Regions from separate parts of the Pantoea sp. nfd-35 genome, predicted to be linked through region 2. Evidence: predicted binding sites of a transcription regulator. Region 2 holds the regulator's gene; the other holds the start of a gene.

Region 1 (7,243 bases), 1.3 Mb from region 2:
TGTGTGCGGGCGCGATGGTGCACAGTCGCATTGGCCGTCTGGTTTATGGCGCGCACGATGTGAAAACCGGCGCAGCCGGCTCACTGATTGATATTCTGGGACATCCGGGAATGAATCATCAGGTGGCGCTGCATCAGGGAGTGCTGGAAGAGGAGTGCGCGGCAATGCTGAGCGACTTTTTCCGCATGCGCCGCCAGCAACAAAAAGCGTTGCGTCAGGCGCAGCGCGAAAGTTAATTCATTGCCACCTCAGGCGTGACGGCAGGATAACCTTTGCCCAGCTCTGCCTCCAGGGCCGCCTGTTGGGCAATGCGTTTTTCCTGCTCCTGCAAATAGCCCACCAGGCTAATTTCATATTTGCGGATATTCTCCACGTAATTATAGGCTTCCTGCCCGCGTGCATAGCCATAGGTGGTTTGTGAGTAGTAGCGCTTCTGGCTCAACATGGGTAGCCGCAGTTTAACATCTGCCCAGCTGTCGGGATTTCCACCCTGTTTAGCCGTGAGCTTACGCACATCCAGCATATGCGCATAGCCCATGTTATAGGCCGCCAGGGCAAACCAGATACGCTCATCTTCCGGAATCGTTTGTGGCACCTTTTCCATCATGTTTTGCAGATACTCGCTGCCGCCACGGATGCTCTGCTCAGGATCGGTACGGTCACCTACGTCAACGCTGTCAGCGGTATTCCGCGTTAACATCATCATGCCGCGGACGCCGGTAGGCGACGTCGCCTGCGGATTCCAGTGCGACTCCTGATAGGAGATCGCCGCCAGCAGCCGCCAGTCGATATTTTTGGCGTACTTTTCAAACAGGGGTTTTATATCGGGCAGCACGTTATCAATGGAGCGCAGGAAGGTGCGGGTATCCACGTAGTCGAAGGTGCCGACGTGACCGAGATATTTCTCTTCAAGTCTTGCCATCGCCCCTTCTTCTCCCATGCTGTTAAAGAAATCCAGCATGGCGGCGTTCAGGCTGTCATCGCTTTCGTGCGGTAAATACCACGTTACCGGTTCTTCATCGGTGACGTCGAAAGCCACAGCCAGTTGGGGATGAATGCGCTGAAGCAGGGCAATCGTCACGGAATCGCCAATCGTATAATCCAGCTTGCCCTCAGCCACGGCTTCCAGCAGGGCTTTCGGACTTTGATCGGTCGAAATGGCCCAGTCGAGATCGGGATAGTGATTCGCCCGGGCGTTTTTAAGCGTCGACAGATAAGCCGATCCAGAGGCAACAACCAGCCGCCCCTTTAAGTCACCCAGGTTTTTTGGCCGCGGTTTGTCCACGCGATAGACCAGCTGCTGCGAAACGCTGTAGTAGCCCGGACCGATCTGATAACGCGACAAACGCTCATCGTTATAAATCAGACCTGCCGCCAGCAGATCCGCTTTGCCGTCGTCGAGCGCATCGAACAGATCGCTGAGGTTGGCGCGCACCGTTATATCAAGCTTAACGCCCAGATAATCGGCAAAACGCTTCGCCAGCTCGTAGTCCATCCCGGCCGGTGCTTTATTCACGGTGTAGTAAGTCAACGGCGAGTTTACGGTACTGACGCGTAGCACTCCCCGTGATTTAATCTGTGAAATCGTATCTTGTCCTCCCCCGTACCAGGGAATAGACGGCCACAGTGCCAGAGCCAGCAGCACGGTAAGCAGACCGATAACCAGATAATTAAATTTTAGGCGTTTCAAATAGTTATCTCTCGATGGCTCCAAGGCCTCTGTCTTTTAAGGCAGTATTGATCTTGTTTTAACTCCCAGAGCGAGGGGCATTTTGCGCAACAAACACCGGCAGAGCAACTTATAAAGCAATTTTTGCGCAAATTTCAGGCAAATCTTGATGGCCATAAATTTTGCGCAAACGGTTTCGTCGCGGAGTGGGTTTCTTTATAATACGCCCCGTTTTCCCCTGTTGCGCCCAATGAAGCGTCGCCCGGCGCTTCGAAGACGAGAGATCTTATGATGGAAATTCTGCGTGGTTCGCCCGCCCTGTCGGCATTTCGTGTAAACAAATTGCTGGCCCGCTTTCAGGACGCTCATCTGCCGGTGAGTGATATTTACGCTGAGTACGTCCATTTTGCCGATGTCAGCGCGCCGCTGAGTGAGGATGAAAAATCCCGTCTGCAGCGCCTGCTCAAGTACGGTCCTTCTCTCGCTGAACATGCGCCACAAGGGCGTTTAATTCTGGTCACGCCACGTCCTGGTACGATATCGCCGTGGTCATCAAAAGCCACAGACATTGCTCATAACTGCGATCTGTCGCAGGTGCGTCGTCTGGAACGAGGCATGGCCTTTTATGTCCAGGCACCTCAGCTTTCTGAAAGCCAATGGCAAACGCTCTCCGCACTGCTGCACGACCGCATGATGGAAACGGTTTACAGCGATTTCAGCGAGGCTGAGCAGCTGTTTGCTCACCATGAACCTCAGCCGGTCAAAAGCGTTGATGTGCTGGGTGAGGGCCGTCAGGCGCTGGTTCAGGCCAATATGACGCTCGGCCTGGCGCTGGCCGACGATGAAATTGACTACCTGCTGGCGGCCTTTACCCGGCTGGGACGCAATCCGAACGACATTGAACTTTATATGTTTGCCCAGGCGAACTCTGAGCACTGTCGCCACAAAATCTTTAACGCTGACTGGATCATCGACGGCGAAAAACAGCCTAAATCACTGTTTAAAATGATTAAGAACACCTTCGAGCAAACGCCGGATTATGTTCTGTCAGCCTATAAAGATAACGCGGCGGTAATGGAAGGCTCGGAGGTCGGTCGCTTCTTCGCGGACGCAGAAAAGGGTGAGTACGCCTATCACCAGGAAGCCGCGCACATTCTGATGAAGGTTGAAACGCACAACCACCCAACCGCGATTTCGCCCTGGCCTGGCGCGGCAACCGGCTCCGGCGGTGAAATTCGTGATGAAGGTGCCACGGGGCGCGGTGCCAAGCCGAAAGCGGGCCTGGTCGGGTTCTCGGTGTCGAACCTGCGCATCCCCGGCTTCGAACAGCCCTGGGAGGAGGATTTTGGCAAGCCAGCGCGCATCGTCAGCGCGCTGGATATTATGACCGAAGGCCCACTGGGCGGCGCAGCCTTTAACAACGAATTTGGTCGTCCGGCCTTAAACGGCTACTTCCGGACCTATGAAGAGCAGGTTAACAGCCACAACGGGACTGAACTGCGCGGCTACCACAAGCCCATTATGCTGGCTGGCGGCATCGGAAACATTCGTGCGGACCACGTTCAGAAAGGTGAAATCACCGTCGGGGCCAAACTGGTCGTGCTGGGCGGGCCGGCGATGAATATCGGCCTGGGCGGCGGTGCGGCATCATCCATGGCATCAGGCCAGTCCGATGCGGATCTCGACTTTGCATCGGTGCAGCGTGACAACCCTGAAATGGAGCGTCGCTGCCAGGAAGTGATCGACCGTTGCTGGCAACGGGGCGATGACAACCCGATTCTGTTTATCCACGATGTGGGCGCGGGCGGCCTGTCCAACGCCATGCCGGAACTGGTCAGCGACGGTGGACGCGGCGGTCGCTTCAACCTGCGCGACATCCTGAGTGATGAACCGGGAATGAGCCCGCTTGAAGTCTGGTGTAACGAATCACAAGAGCGCTATGTGATGGCCGTTGCCCCTGAAAAGCTGGCCGAGTTTGCTGCCATTTGTCAGCGCGAACGTGCGCCGTATGCGGTGATTGGTGAAGCCACTGAAGAGCAGCACCTGACCCTGAACGACAGCCACTTTGATAACAGCCCGATTGATATGCCGCTGGACGTCCTGCTGGGCAAAACCCCGAAAATGACGCGCGATGTGGTGAAACTGCAGGCGAAGGGCGATGCCCTGCAGCGCGAGGGCATTACGCTGACGGACGCGGTAAATCGTGTGCTGCACTTGCCAACCGTAGCGGAAAAAACCTTCCTGATCACCATCGGCGATCGCAGCGTAACCGGCATGGTGGCGCGCGATCAGATGGTGGGCCCCTGGCAGATCCCGGTTGCCAACTGCGCCGTGACCACGGCCAGCCTCGACAGCTATCATGGTGAGGCTTTTGCGCTGGGCGAGCGTGCGCCTGTCGCACTGCTGGACTTCGCCGCCTCGGCCCGCCTGGCGGTTGGTGAAGCGCTGACGAACCTGGCCGCGACGCCGGTCGGTTCGCTGAAGCGCGTGAAACTCTCGGCTAACTGGATGTCTGCAGCAGGCCATCCGGGGGAAGATGCGGGCCTGTATGACGCTGTAAAAGCCGTCGGTGAGGAACTGTGTCCGGCGCTCGGCATCACTATCCCGGTGGGTAAAGACTCCATGTCGATGAAAACCCGCTGGCAGGAAGGCACCGAACAGCGCGAAATGACCTCGCCGCTGTCGCTGGTGATCACGGCTTTTGCAAGGGTAGAAGACGTACGTCGCAATGTGACGCCACAGCTGGTCGCCGATCGGGACAACCTGCTGCTGTTAATCGACCTTGGCAACGGCGCTAACACCTTAGGCGCGACGGCGCTGGCTCAGGTTTATCGTCAACTGGGCGACAAGCCTGCTGATGTCCGTGATGCAACGCAGCTGGCTGGCTTCTTTAATGCCATTCAGGCCCTGGTCAGCCAGCAAAAACTGCTGGCTTACCATGACCGCTCAGACGGCGGCCTGCTGGTTACCCTGGCGGAAATGGCTTTCACCGGTCACTGTGGCATCGAAGTCGATATCGCGGCGCTGGGCAGCGATGCACTGGCTGCGCTGTTCACCGAAGAGCTGGGGGCGGTGATTCAAATCAACGCGGCGGATCGCGAATCCGTGGAGCAGATTCTTGCTGAACATGGCCTGGCGCACTGCAGCCATTTGCTGGGCAGCGCACAGTCGGGCGATCGCTTTGTGATTCGCTCAGGCGACAGCGCGGTTTACAGCGAAAGCCGCACCACCTTGCGGACCTGGTGGGCAGAAACCACCTGGCAGATGCAGCGTCTGCGTGATAACCCGGCCTGTGCCGATCAGGAACATCAGGCAAAGCAGGATGACACCGATCCCGGGCTGAACGTTAGCCTGACCTTTAAGCCAGACGAAGACGTTGCGGCACCGATGATTGCAACGGGCGCGCGTCCACGCGTTGCCGTGCTGCGCGAGCAGGGCGTTAACTCGCATGTGGAAATGGCGGCCGCCTTTGATCGGGCAGGTTTTACGGCGGTTGACGTGCATATGAGTGACCTGCTGGCGGGCCGGATCGATCTGGAACCTTTCCAGGCGCTGGTGGCCTGTGGCGGTTTCTCCTACGGTGACGTATTGGGCGCGGGTGAAGGTTGGGCGAAATCCATTCTGTTTAACCCGCGCGTACGCGATCAGTTCGAGTCGTTCTTCCATCGCCCACAAACGCTGGCGCTGGGCGTGTGTAACGGCTGCCAGATGATGTCTAACCTGCGTGAATTGATTCCGGGTAGTGAGCTGTGGCCGCGCTTTGTCCGTAACCAGTCTGAACGTTTTGAAGCACGCTTCAGCCTGGTTGAAGTGGCTGCCAGCCCGTCGTTACTGTTGGATGGCATGGCCGGTTCCCGTATGCCGATCGCCGTATCGCACGGCGAGGGCTTCGTGGAGGTGCGTGATGGCGCGCACCTTGCCGCACTGGAATCGAAAGGGCTGGTGGCGCTGCGTTATGTCGATAACACAGGCAAGGTGACGGAAGCCTATCCGGCAAACCCGAATGGCTCGCCAAACGGTATTACTGCGGTGACCAATGAAAGTGGACGCGTCACAATTATGATGCCGCATCCAGAGCGTGTGTTCCGCACGGTCAGCAACTCATGGCACCCGGCTGAATGGGGCGAAGACAGCCCCTGGATGCGCATTTTCCGCAATGCACGGAAACAATTGGGTTAAGAACGGCGAAAAAAGACCGGGAGGCCTGAGTGCCTCCCTTTTTTATTCCCCACTTGTTGGCAAAAGGAGACATACGTCACCTTTTGTTGTCGCCGATTGGTGACATCTATCTTTATGATTTCTATAGATTGAAAGGGAAAAGCAAAATTGTGTTGGTATCTGGCGACACTTTTAGCGGACCAGACAGTCTGAAATGAGCGAAGTCAGCTGAATGGTTTTTTCAAAATATTGATTACAAAGGTATTTTAAAAACTGGCATGAACCTTGCTATACTATGCCTGTTGCTCATTCATCTGTTTATGATTGCCACCCCACAGCGGGCAGAGCTCATAAAATCCGAATGACGCACCAAACGGAGCCTGTCGTCCACCCAACCGATAATCGTATGTTCTGCATCGTTATCAAGCATCGGACGCAACGTTGAGTTAGGCTCCACCCATTCTCGCGTACTGCTATGGCGGTGCGTCAACGGCAGGCCATCGCGCCTGCCGTTTTCTTTTCTGCCTCTTCCTTCTCTGGGCTGACTCCGCTAGCATCCGGTAAGCGTATCTTTAAGGAAGCCGTCGCGTGAAAAAATGGCGTTTATTTCCCGGGTCCCTGCGCCAGTTGGTGCTGATGGCCTTTTTGCTGGTGCTCCTGCCGCTGTTGGTGCTGGCCTGGCAGGCCTGGGAAAGTCTCTCAGCGTTAAGCAATCAGGCTGCCGACACTAACCGAAATACCTTTACTGACGTCAGGCGCAGCGAGGCGATGGCCCGCACCGCTATCGAGCTGGAACGGAGTTATCGCCAGTACTGTGTGCTGGGTGATACGTCTCTGGCAAAGCTCTATCAGACGCAGCGTATCCGCTATGGTCAGATGCTCAGTTCCCATGCCGACAGCCTGCCCGATTTACCGGCGTTTAAAACGTTGCAGGCCATTTTGCCGCAGCTGGAAACCATGCAGTGCGATAATGGTAATCCTGTGACCGGTGCGTCACAGGCGCTGGAAAAATTTTCAGCGACAAACGTGCAACTGGTGCAGGATACGCGAGAAGTGGTGTTTGCACGTGGTCTGCAACTGCAACGTGAAATAGCCGACCGTGGTCAGTTTTTTGGCTGGCAGGCGCTTATCCTGTTTATTATCAGCCTGACGTTAACCCTGCTGTTTACCCGCATGATCATCGGCCCGGTAAAAAGCGTAGAGCGGATGATTAACCGACTTGGCGAAGGACGCGAACTGGGCAGCAGCATGGTGTTTCGCGGTCCGCGCGAGTTACGCTCTTTGGGGCAACGTATTATCTGGTTAAGTGAACGCCTGGCCTGGCTGGAAACCCAGCGACATGAATTTTTACGTCATCTTTCACACGAACTTAAAACGCCGCTTGCCAGCCTGCGTGAAGGTACAGAGCTGCTGGCT
Region 2 (7,243 bases):
TTTCGACACGGCCGCTCTGAGCGGGTTAGTGCTGGGTCAGACGGTACTGGCCAAAGCCTGCAAAGCGGCCGGGATGGAATTTGACAGCAGTCAGGCGCACTCTGCGCTGTATGACACGCAGCAAACGGCCACGCTGTTCTGCGAACTGGTCAATCGCTGGAAACGTCTGGGAGGCTGGCCGCTGGCTCTAGCGGAAGAAGCAACAGAAGATCAGGGCGCGGCGGAGTAAACGCCCGTTAAACGAAGAAAAGGCCGACGATGTCGGCCTTTTTTATTATTCCGCTTCTTTAAACTTCTCAGCGGTTTCTTTGACCAGCGGTTGTAATTCGCCACGCTGGAACATCTCAACAATAATGTCGCAGCCGCCAACCAGTTCGCCATCGACCCACAGCTGAGGGAAGGTTGGCCAGTTAGCATACTTTGGCAGCTCTGCGCGAATATCCGGGTTCTGCAGAATATCCACGTAAGCGAAGCGCTCACCACAGGCAGACAGCGCCTGAACCGCCTGGGCAGAGAAACCGCAGCTTGGCAGTTTCGGCGAACCTTTCATGTACAGCAGGATCGGGTTTTCTGCGATCTGGCGCTGAATTTTTTCTACAGTACTCATTATTGCCTTCCTTAATTCGTCACTTCGTGTTTCTTTATTGTAGCGACTTCCCTTCAGGACTGAAAATGAGATTTTCTTCCCGTTAGGGCAAACCGCCATGTTTGTTAAGTCCGCTTGCGCGCTATCCACCCGCTCATCGGGACCCAAAAGGTGAATGCATTAATAATTTGCAATAATTTTGCTGAGTTAACCTGCTGAAATTGCTTATTTATGCCTGCTTTTTACCCAAGTTATTAATTAATAAAAAAAGGACTTACTGTTTTAAAAAAAACTGGACTAGAATGTCTTCGGCGCTGATCGTTGATCAGATTTTTCTTAACCTTGTCAGATATCTGTTGAACCTGACAGCTTAACCAGTAAACGGACTATGCGTTCAATTATTACGCTTCTTATTCTGGCTTTTGCGCAACTGTTCTTTAACGTCGCCTCTGCATCACCGCAGGCGCCGGTTAAGGCCAGCTTGCATAAGGTAGAGAAAAAAAGTGCGCGCGAAGATGAGCGGCGCAAGCGACGCACGGTTAAAGCGTCGGCGAAAAAAAGCCGTTCCTCCGCAGAGCAGAAATCCAGCAAAACGCTTAAAACCAGTAAAAATCCCTCTCACGCGGTTGCCTCTCACAAAACCCTGACCAAAGCGACTGATTCACACAAGAAGCTCACCAAAAAAGTGGCCGCCAACGCCACCAGCAAGAAACGCTATGGTCATCAACGCGCGGTGAAGGTGGCGAAAGCGGACAGCAAGGATACCGGCACCATCAAAATGAGCAACGCACACCGTCAGCGCTATCAAAAAGCACGTGAAACGGCGATGGCAAAACTGATGGGACAGCTGGGCAAGCGCTACCAGTGGGGCGGAAAATCGCCGCATACCGGTTTCGACTGCAGCGGCCTGGTGTGGTACGCCTACAAAGATGTGGTGAAATTTAAAATTCCGCGTACTGCAAATGAAATGTATCACCTGCGGGATGCCGCGCCGGTGAATCGGGAAGCGCTGGAGAAAGGCGATCTGGTGTTTTTCCGCATCAACGGACGTGGCACGGCCGACCACGTGGGTGTTTACCTGGGTAACGGTAAATTTATTCAGTCACCGCGTACCGGAAAGGACATTCAAATCAGTGCGTTAAGCGAAGATTACTGGCAGCGCCACTATATTGGTGCGCGTCGCGTCATGACGCCAAAAACCGTTCGCTAAACGTCACTCCTCCGTCATACCGACGGAACGCAGCCGGGACAGGGAAACCTTCCCGGCTTTTTTATTAGTTCAGAATGGCGGTAAAGCTGAACGCAATAATCATCAACAGTGCAGCCGCCGTGGTCATCAATGACAGTTTCAGATCGGTACTCATCACAACTCCTTAGGCACAATTTTAGTAGGGGTTAAGCATTTTCCCACACGCGTGGGTAAAAATCTCGTTTTATCCGCGCAGCCTTGTTAGAATCCCCTCTTTGTTGCGCAACAGCGCGCAACATCGGTTGCGTCAGCACCCTTTTCAACCGTTATTTCCTGCCCCGATGCCCCATAACCGGTCAGAAAAACGATTTTTTTGCAGAAATAACCGTCCGCTGACGCAAACGTTTAACAACATGCTTATCAACAGGTTAGATAAGCCCGGGAGTTCGATTTTCATGGCAACAATTAAAGATGTGGCGAAACGTGCAGGCGTCTCTACCACAACCGTTTCTCACGTCATCAATAAGACGCGCTTTGTCGCAGAAGATACCCGCGAAGCGGTCTGGGAAGCGATTCGGGAATTACATTATTCACCCAGCGCCGTAGCACGCAGCCTGAAGGTGAATCACACCAAAACGCTGGGCCTTTTGGCCACCTCCAGCGAGGCGCCCTATTTCGCTGAAATTATTGAAGCCGTGGAGAATCACTGCTTTGATAAAGGCTACACCCTGATTTTAGGCAACGCGCATAACGACCTGCAAAAACAGCGTGCCTACCTCTCGATGATGGCGCAGAAGCGCGTCGATGGGCTGCTGGTCATGTGTTCTGAGTACCCGGATGATTTGCTGCAAATGCTGGAAGCCAACCGCAATATTCCCATGGTGGTCATGGACTGGGGCGAATCCCGTGCCGATTTTACTGACACGGTGCTGGATAATGCGTTTCAGGGCGGTTATCTGGCCGGCCGCTACCTCATCGAACGCGGGCATCGCGATATTGGCGCCATTCCAGGGCAAATGGAACGTAACACCGGTGGTGGCCGTCATGCCGGTTTCCTCAAGGCGCTGGAAGAAGCCGGTATTCAGCCGCGTTCAGAGTGGATTGTGCAGGGCGATTTCGAGCCTGAATCCGGGTATCAGGCTATGCAGCAAATTCTGTCGCAGAAGCAGCGCCCAAGCGCGGTGTTCTGCGGTGGCGATATTATGGCCATGGGCGCTATCTGTGCCGCCGATGAAATGGGCCTGCGCGTCCCGCAGGATATTTCGGTGATTGGCTACGATAATGTGCGCAACGCACGCTATTTCACGCCTGCACTGACTACCGTGCACCAGCCAAAAGCGCAACTGGGGGAGAAGGCTCTGGAGATGCTGCTGGACCGCATTACCAGCAAGCGTGAAGAGTCGCAAACCATCGAAGTGCATCCGACACTGATTGAGCGACGCTCTGTAGGCTACGGTCCCTATCGCGACTACCGTCGCTAATCCTCGCTCAACCACTCCTGATTGAGCGTTTGCGCATCACCCAGGTAATTGAGCAACCAGCCCAATGCCGGTGATGCGCGATCTTCCGCCCAACTGACGCAGCAGGGACTTTCTGGAAAAGGCTGGGGCAAGTTAAGTTCAGTCACTTCGCCGCTGTCCAGTAGCGGGCGGGCTAAGTGCCCCGGCACCATTGCGACGCACAGCCCGGCCCGGACGCAGTCCAGCCCGGTCTGCCATTCAGGCACCACCAGTCGGCGTTGATTATCCAGAGCCCAGGTCATACGGCGCGGTAACGCGCGCGAGGTGTCTTCCAGCACCAGCGAAGGCCAGTTGCGCAACGCCTCATCATCCAGCCGGGCGACCTGGGTTAACGGATGTTCCCGCGCGACGATGCAGCGCCAGTTCAGGGTTCCCATATCGCGGAAAGCAAACCGCCCGCCCACCGGAATCGCCTGAGTCGCGCCTATTGCGACCTCGACTCTTCCGTCAGCCAGCGCATCCCATACGCCGTTAAACACTTCATAACTGATGTGAAGCTCCATATCCGGAAAGTGGCGATAGAAATCCCTGACGAACTGACGGGTTCGGTGCGGTTTCACAATGCAGTCCACCGCAATCGCGATTTGCCCTCGCCAGCCGTTGGCCAGTTGCTGGCACTGACGGCGCGTGGCATCCATTTTTTTGATGACGCTGCGGCCTTCTCGCACAAAATGTTCGCCCGCAGGTGTCAAAACAACCTCCCGGTGCTGCCGTTCAAACAGCGGTACCGCCAGCCAGGTTTCAAGCTGGCGAACGGTATAGCTTATGGCAGAAGGCACACGGTGTAACTCCTGGGCCGCGGCACTGAAACTGCCGCCACGCGCGACCGCATCAACCACTTCAAGCGCATATTCAGACCACATATCCTGCCTTTAAATTTTTTAACAGCAACAGGCAAATTTTACCGTTTCACAGTATGAAGTACAGCTTTTACACTGCCCCGCGTTTATCCTGCAAAAAAATGAGAATCAGATGTCAGCTTCTAAAGGATTCATTCCCTATCTTGCCGTGCTCAGTATGCTGGGCTTTCTGGCCACCGATATGTACCTGCCCGCCTTCGGGGCCATGCAGCAAAGTTTTAACACCTCCGCCGGGATGATCAGCGCCAGTATGAGCCTGTTCCTGGCGGGTTTTGCCTGTGGTCAGCTGGTATGGGGACCGCTGTCAGATCGTATTGGCCGCAAACCGGTATTGCTGGCAGGACTGAGCCTGTTTGCGCTGGGTTGTGCGGGGATGCTGTGGGTGGACGACGTGGTACTGATGCTGGTGCTGCGCTTCATTCAGGCCATCGGCGTGTGCGCGGCTGCCGTGAGCTGGCAGGCCCTGGTGGTCGATCGCTATCCTCAGTCGCGCGCGAATAAAGTCTTTGCCACTATTATGCCGCTGGTCGCGCTGTCTCCTGCGCTTGCCCCGCTGCTGGGTGCCTGGCTGATTAGCCATTTTCACTGGCGCTCAATTTTTGTCGTTCTGACCGCGATTGCCGCGGCCCTGATCCTGATTACGCTGCGCCTGCCATCGGTACAAACAGCGCGCCGCCCGGCCCCGTCACAGCCCGGTTTTATGACGCTGCTGCGTTCACGCGTCTACAGCGGTAACGTCCTGATGTATTCTGCCTGCTCGGCCAGCTTTTTTGCCTGGCTGACCGGATCACCGTTTATTCTGGCAGCGATTGGCCTGTCGCCTGCTGATATCGGCTTAAGCTATATTCCGCAGACCATTGCTTTCTTAGTCGGCGGTTTTGGCTGCCGTGCGCTCCTTAACCGTTTCAAAGGGGCGCAGTTGCTGCCATGGCTGCTCATCGTCTATAGCCTTAGCGTACTGGCCCTGTTTGCCGTCGCCCTGTCAGGCTCGGTTTCACTCACCGCTTTGCTGGTGCCGTTTTGCGGCATGGCGCTGGCGAACGGGGCGATTTATCCCATCGTCGTATCCAGTGCACTTCTGCCCTTCCCCCATGCGACCGGCAGAGCCGCCGCCCTTCAGAACACGCTGCAGCTGGGCCTGTGCTTTGTCGCCAGCCTGGCCGTATCGGCGGGCCTGACCCAGGCGCTGTTCACCACAACGCTCATCATGGCGGTGACGATTGTACTGGCGCTGGCAGGCTATCAGATGCAGCGCCGCACCGGCGCACAAACTGATATTGCCTCAACGGCACATCCCTGCCAGGATAATCACTGAGGCAACGACTTTTGTCGTCTGAGTGATCAACACGTGACGGGCCCGCCAGCGCCTCCTGTGCCGGGCCCTGATTCGCCGTACCATCATAATAACAATGTTTGACGCAGCCTCATCGCTGTGAAGGTGTCTTTGTGGGCAAATGCACTCTGCTGGCCCCTGCATTGCACCCTTTCTCTGTACGCTTAAGGTTGTCTGGCGCAAGGCGTCATCTGTGACTTTTCTCATAATCCTGAGAAACGGCTCCTGCTCTTTCTCAGGTTCTGACAGTTCTGGTGATGGAGTGGCTATGAGTTCAACATGTGTAGCAGAAGTGAATATCGAACGAAACCATTGGTACCGTATCGTTCATGAGTTATTGCAAAAAGCAGACATCGAAATCAACGGTTCCCGCCCATGGGACATTCAGGTTAAACATCCCGATTTTTTTAAACGCGTCCTGCAAAAGGGCTCCCTGGGGCTGGGCGAAAGTTATATGGACGGCTGGTGGGAGTGCGAAAGGCTGGATATGTTTTTTCATCGGGCGTTGAAACATAAGCTTGATGAGCAGCTTCCTCATCACGTGCAGGATATCGTGCGCATTGCGCTGGCCCGCCTGGTTAACCTGCAGTCGAAAAAACGGGCCTGGCAAGTCGGCAAAGCGCACTATGATCTGGGTAATGACCTTTTTACCCTGATGCTCGATCCTTACATGCAATACTCCTGTGGCTACTGGAAAGACGCCACGACGCTTGAGGCGGCACAGGAAGCCAAACTGGACATGATCTGTCGCAAGCTGCAACTGAAACCCGGTATGACCTTGCTGGATATTGGCTGTGGCTGGGGCGGTCTGGCGGCTTATGCAGCAAGAAACTATGGCGTCAGCGTACAAGGCGTGACGATCTCTGCAGAACAACAAAAGCTGGCGCAGCAACGCTGCGAAGGGCTGGATGTCACTATCCTGCTTCAGGATTATCGCGATCTGAATCAGCAGTTTGACCGCATCGTCTCGGTGGGGATGTTCGAACACGTGGGGCCGAAAAACTACCCAACCTACTTTGCCACGGTCAATCGCAACCTCAAGCCAGACGGAATTTTTCTGCTGCATACCATTGGCGCGCTCAAAACGGATATGCACGTCGATCCGTGGATCGGCAAGTATATTTTCCCGAATGGCTGCCTGCCTTCTTTACGCCATATTGCCGACGTCAGCGAACCGCATTTCATTATGGAAGACTGGCACAACTTCGGCGCTGACTACGACACCACGCTGATGGCCTGGCATGAGCGTTTCCAGCGAGCCTGGCCTGACCTGGCCGGACGTTACGAAGAACGTTTCCGACGCATGTTCTCCTACTACCTGAACGCCTGCGCCGGTGCGTTTCGCGCCCGTGAGATTCAGCTCTGGCAGGTTGTCTTCAGCCGTGGCGTTGAGGGTGGATTGCGGGTGGCGCGATGATTGCGCCCGTTTATGCGCCGTGGCAAGGTCGATATTGTCCGGACCGAACGCGGACGGCAGCCGGTAAGCCAGGTTGCCGCGTTATCTGTCAGCTCCCACCTTCGCAGACGGGAAAATGGCGATCTTAAACCGCAGTCCAGGGCAGCAGCACATTCACGCCGGGCGTTTTCGCCCGGGCAGTTGACACTGCACAGCCGTCAGTCGTCCCGGAAGACGGCGGGCGACACGGCAACCTGCTGGCCTGTGGGCAACGCTTTGGTCACGGCTGGCGTTATTTACCGCTATTTACCGCTGTTAATCCCGATCCGTTTCGGGCTGATCGGCCTGCTCTGCGAGTG

The links. Region 2 encodes PurR, which represses purine synthesis genes. Its sites were predicted from a motif close to CANGCAAACGTTTGCNTG; they were not measured.
Region 1: the regulator PurR is predicted to act here: its motif matches at 1,853-1,870, upstream of purL (phosphoribosylformylglycinamidine synthase).

What each region holds. Positions count from the first base shown of each region.
Region 1 is NZ_CP122403.1:1,165,612-1,172,854, forward strand. Features, by position in the region: gene tadA (tRNA adenosine(34) deaminase TadA) at 1-236, shown strand, start outside; gene mltF (membrane-bound lytic murein transglycosylase MltF) at 233-1,690, opposite strand; gene purL (phosphoribosylformylglycinamidine synthase) at 1,958-5,848, shown strand; gene P9J57_RS05605 (sensor histidine kinase) at 6,416-7,243, shown strand, end outside.
Region 2 is NZ_CP122403.1:2,487,963-2,495,205, forward strand. Features, by position in the region: gene rnt (ribonuclease T) at 1-229, shown strand, start outside; gene P9J57_RS11570 (Grx4 family monothiol glutaredoxin) at 275-610, opposite strand; gene P9J57_RS11575 (C40 family peptidase) at 975-1,796, shown strand; gene cydH (cytochrome bd-I oxidase subunit CydH) at 1,861-1,950, opposite strand; gene purR (HTH-type transcriptional repressor PurR) at 2,231-3,256, shown strand; gene punR (DNA-binding transcriptional activator PunR) at 3,253-4,158, opposite strand; gene punC (purine nucleoside transporter PunC) at 4,268-5,470, shown strand; gene cfa (cyclopropane fatty acyl phospholipid synthase) at 5,757-6,905, shown strand; gene P9J57_RS11605 (riboflavin synthase) at 7,200-7,243, opposite strand, start outside.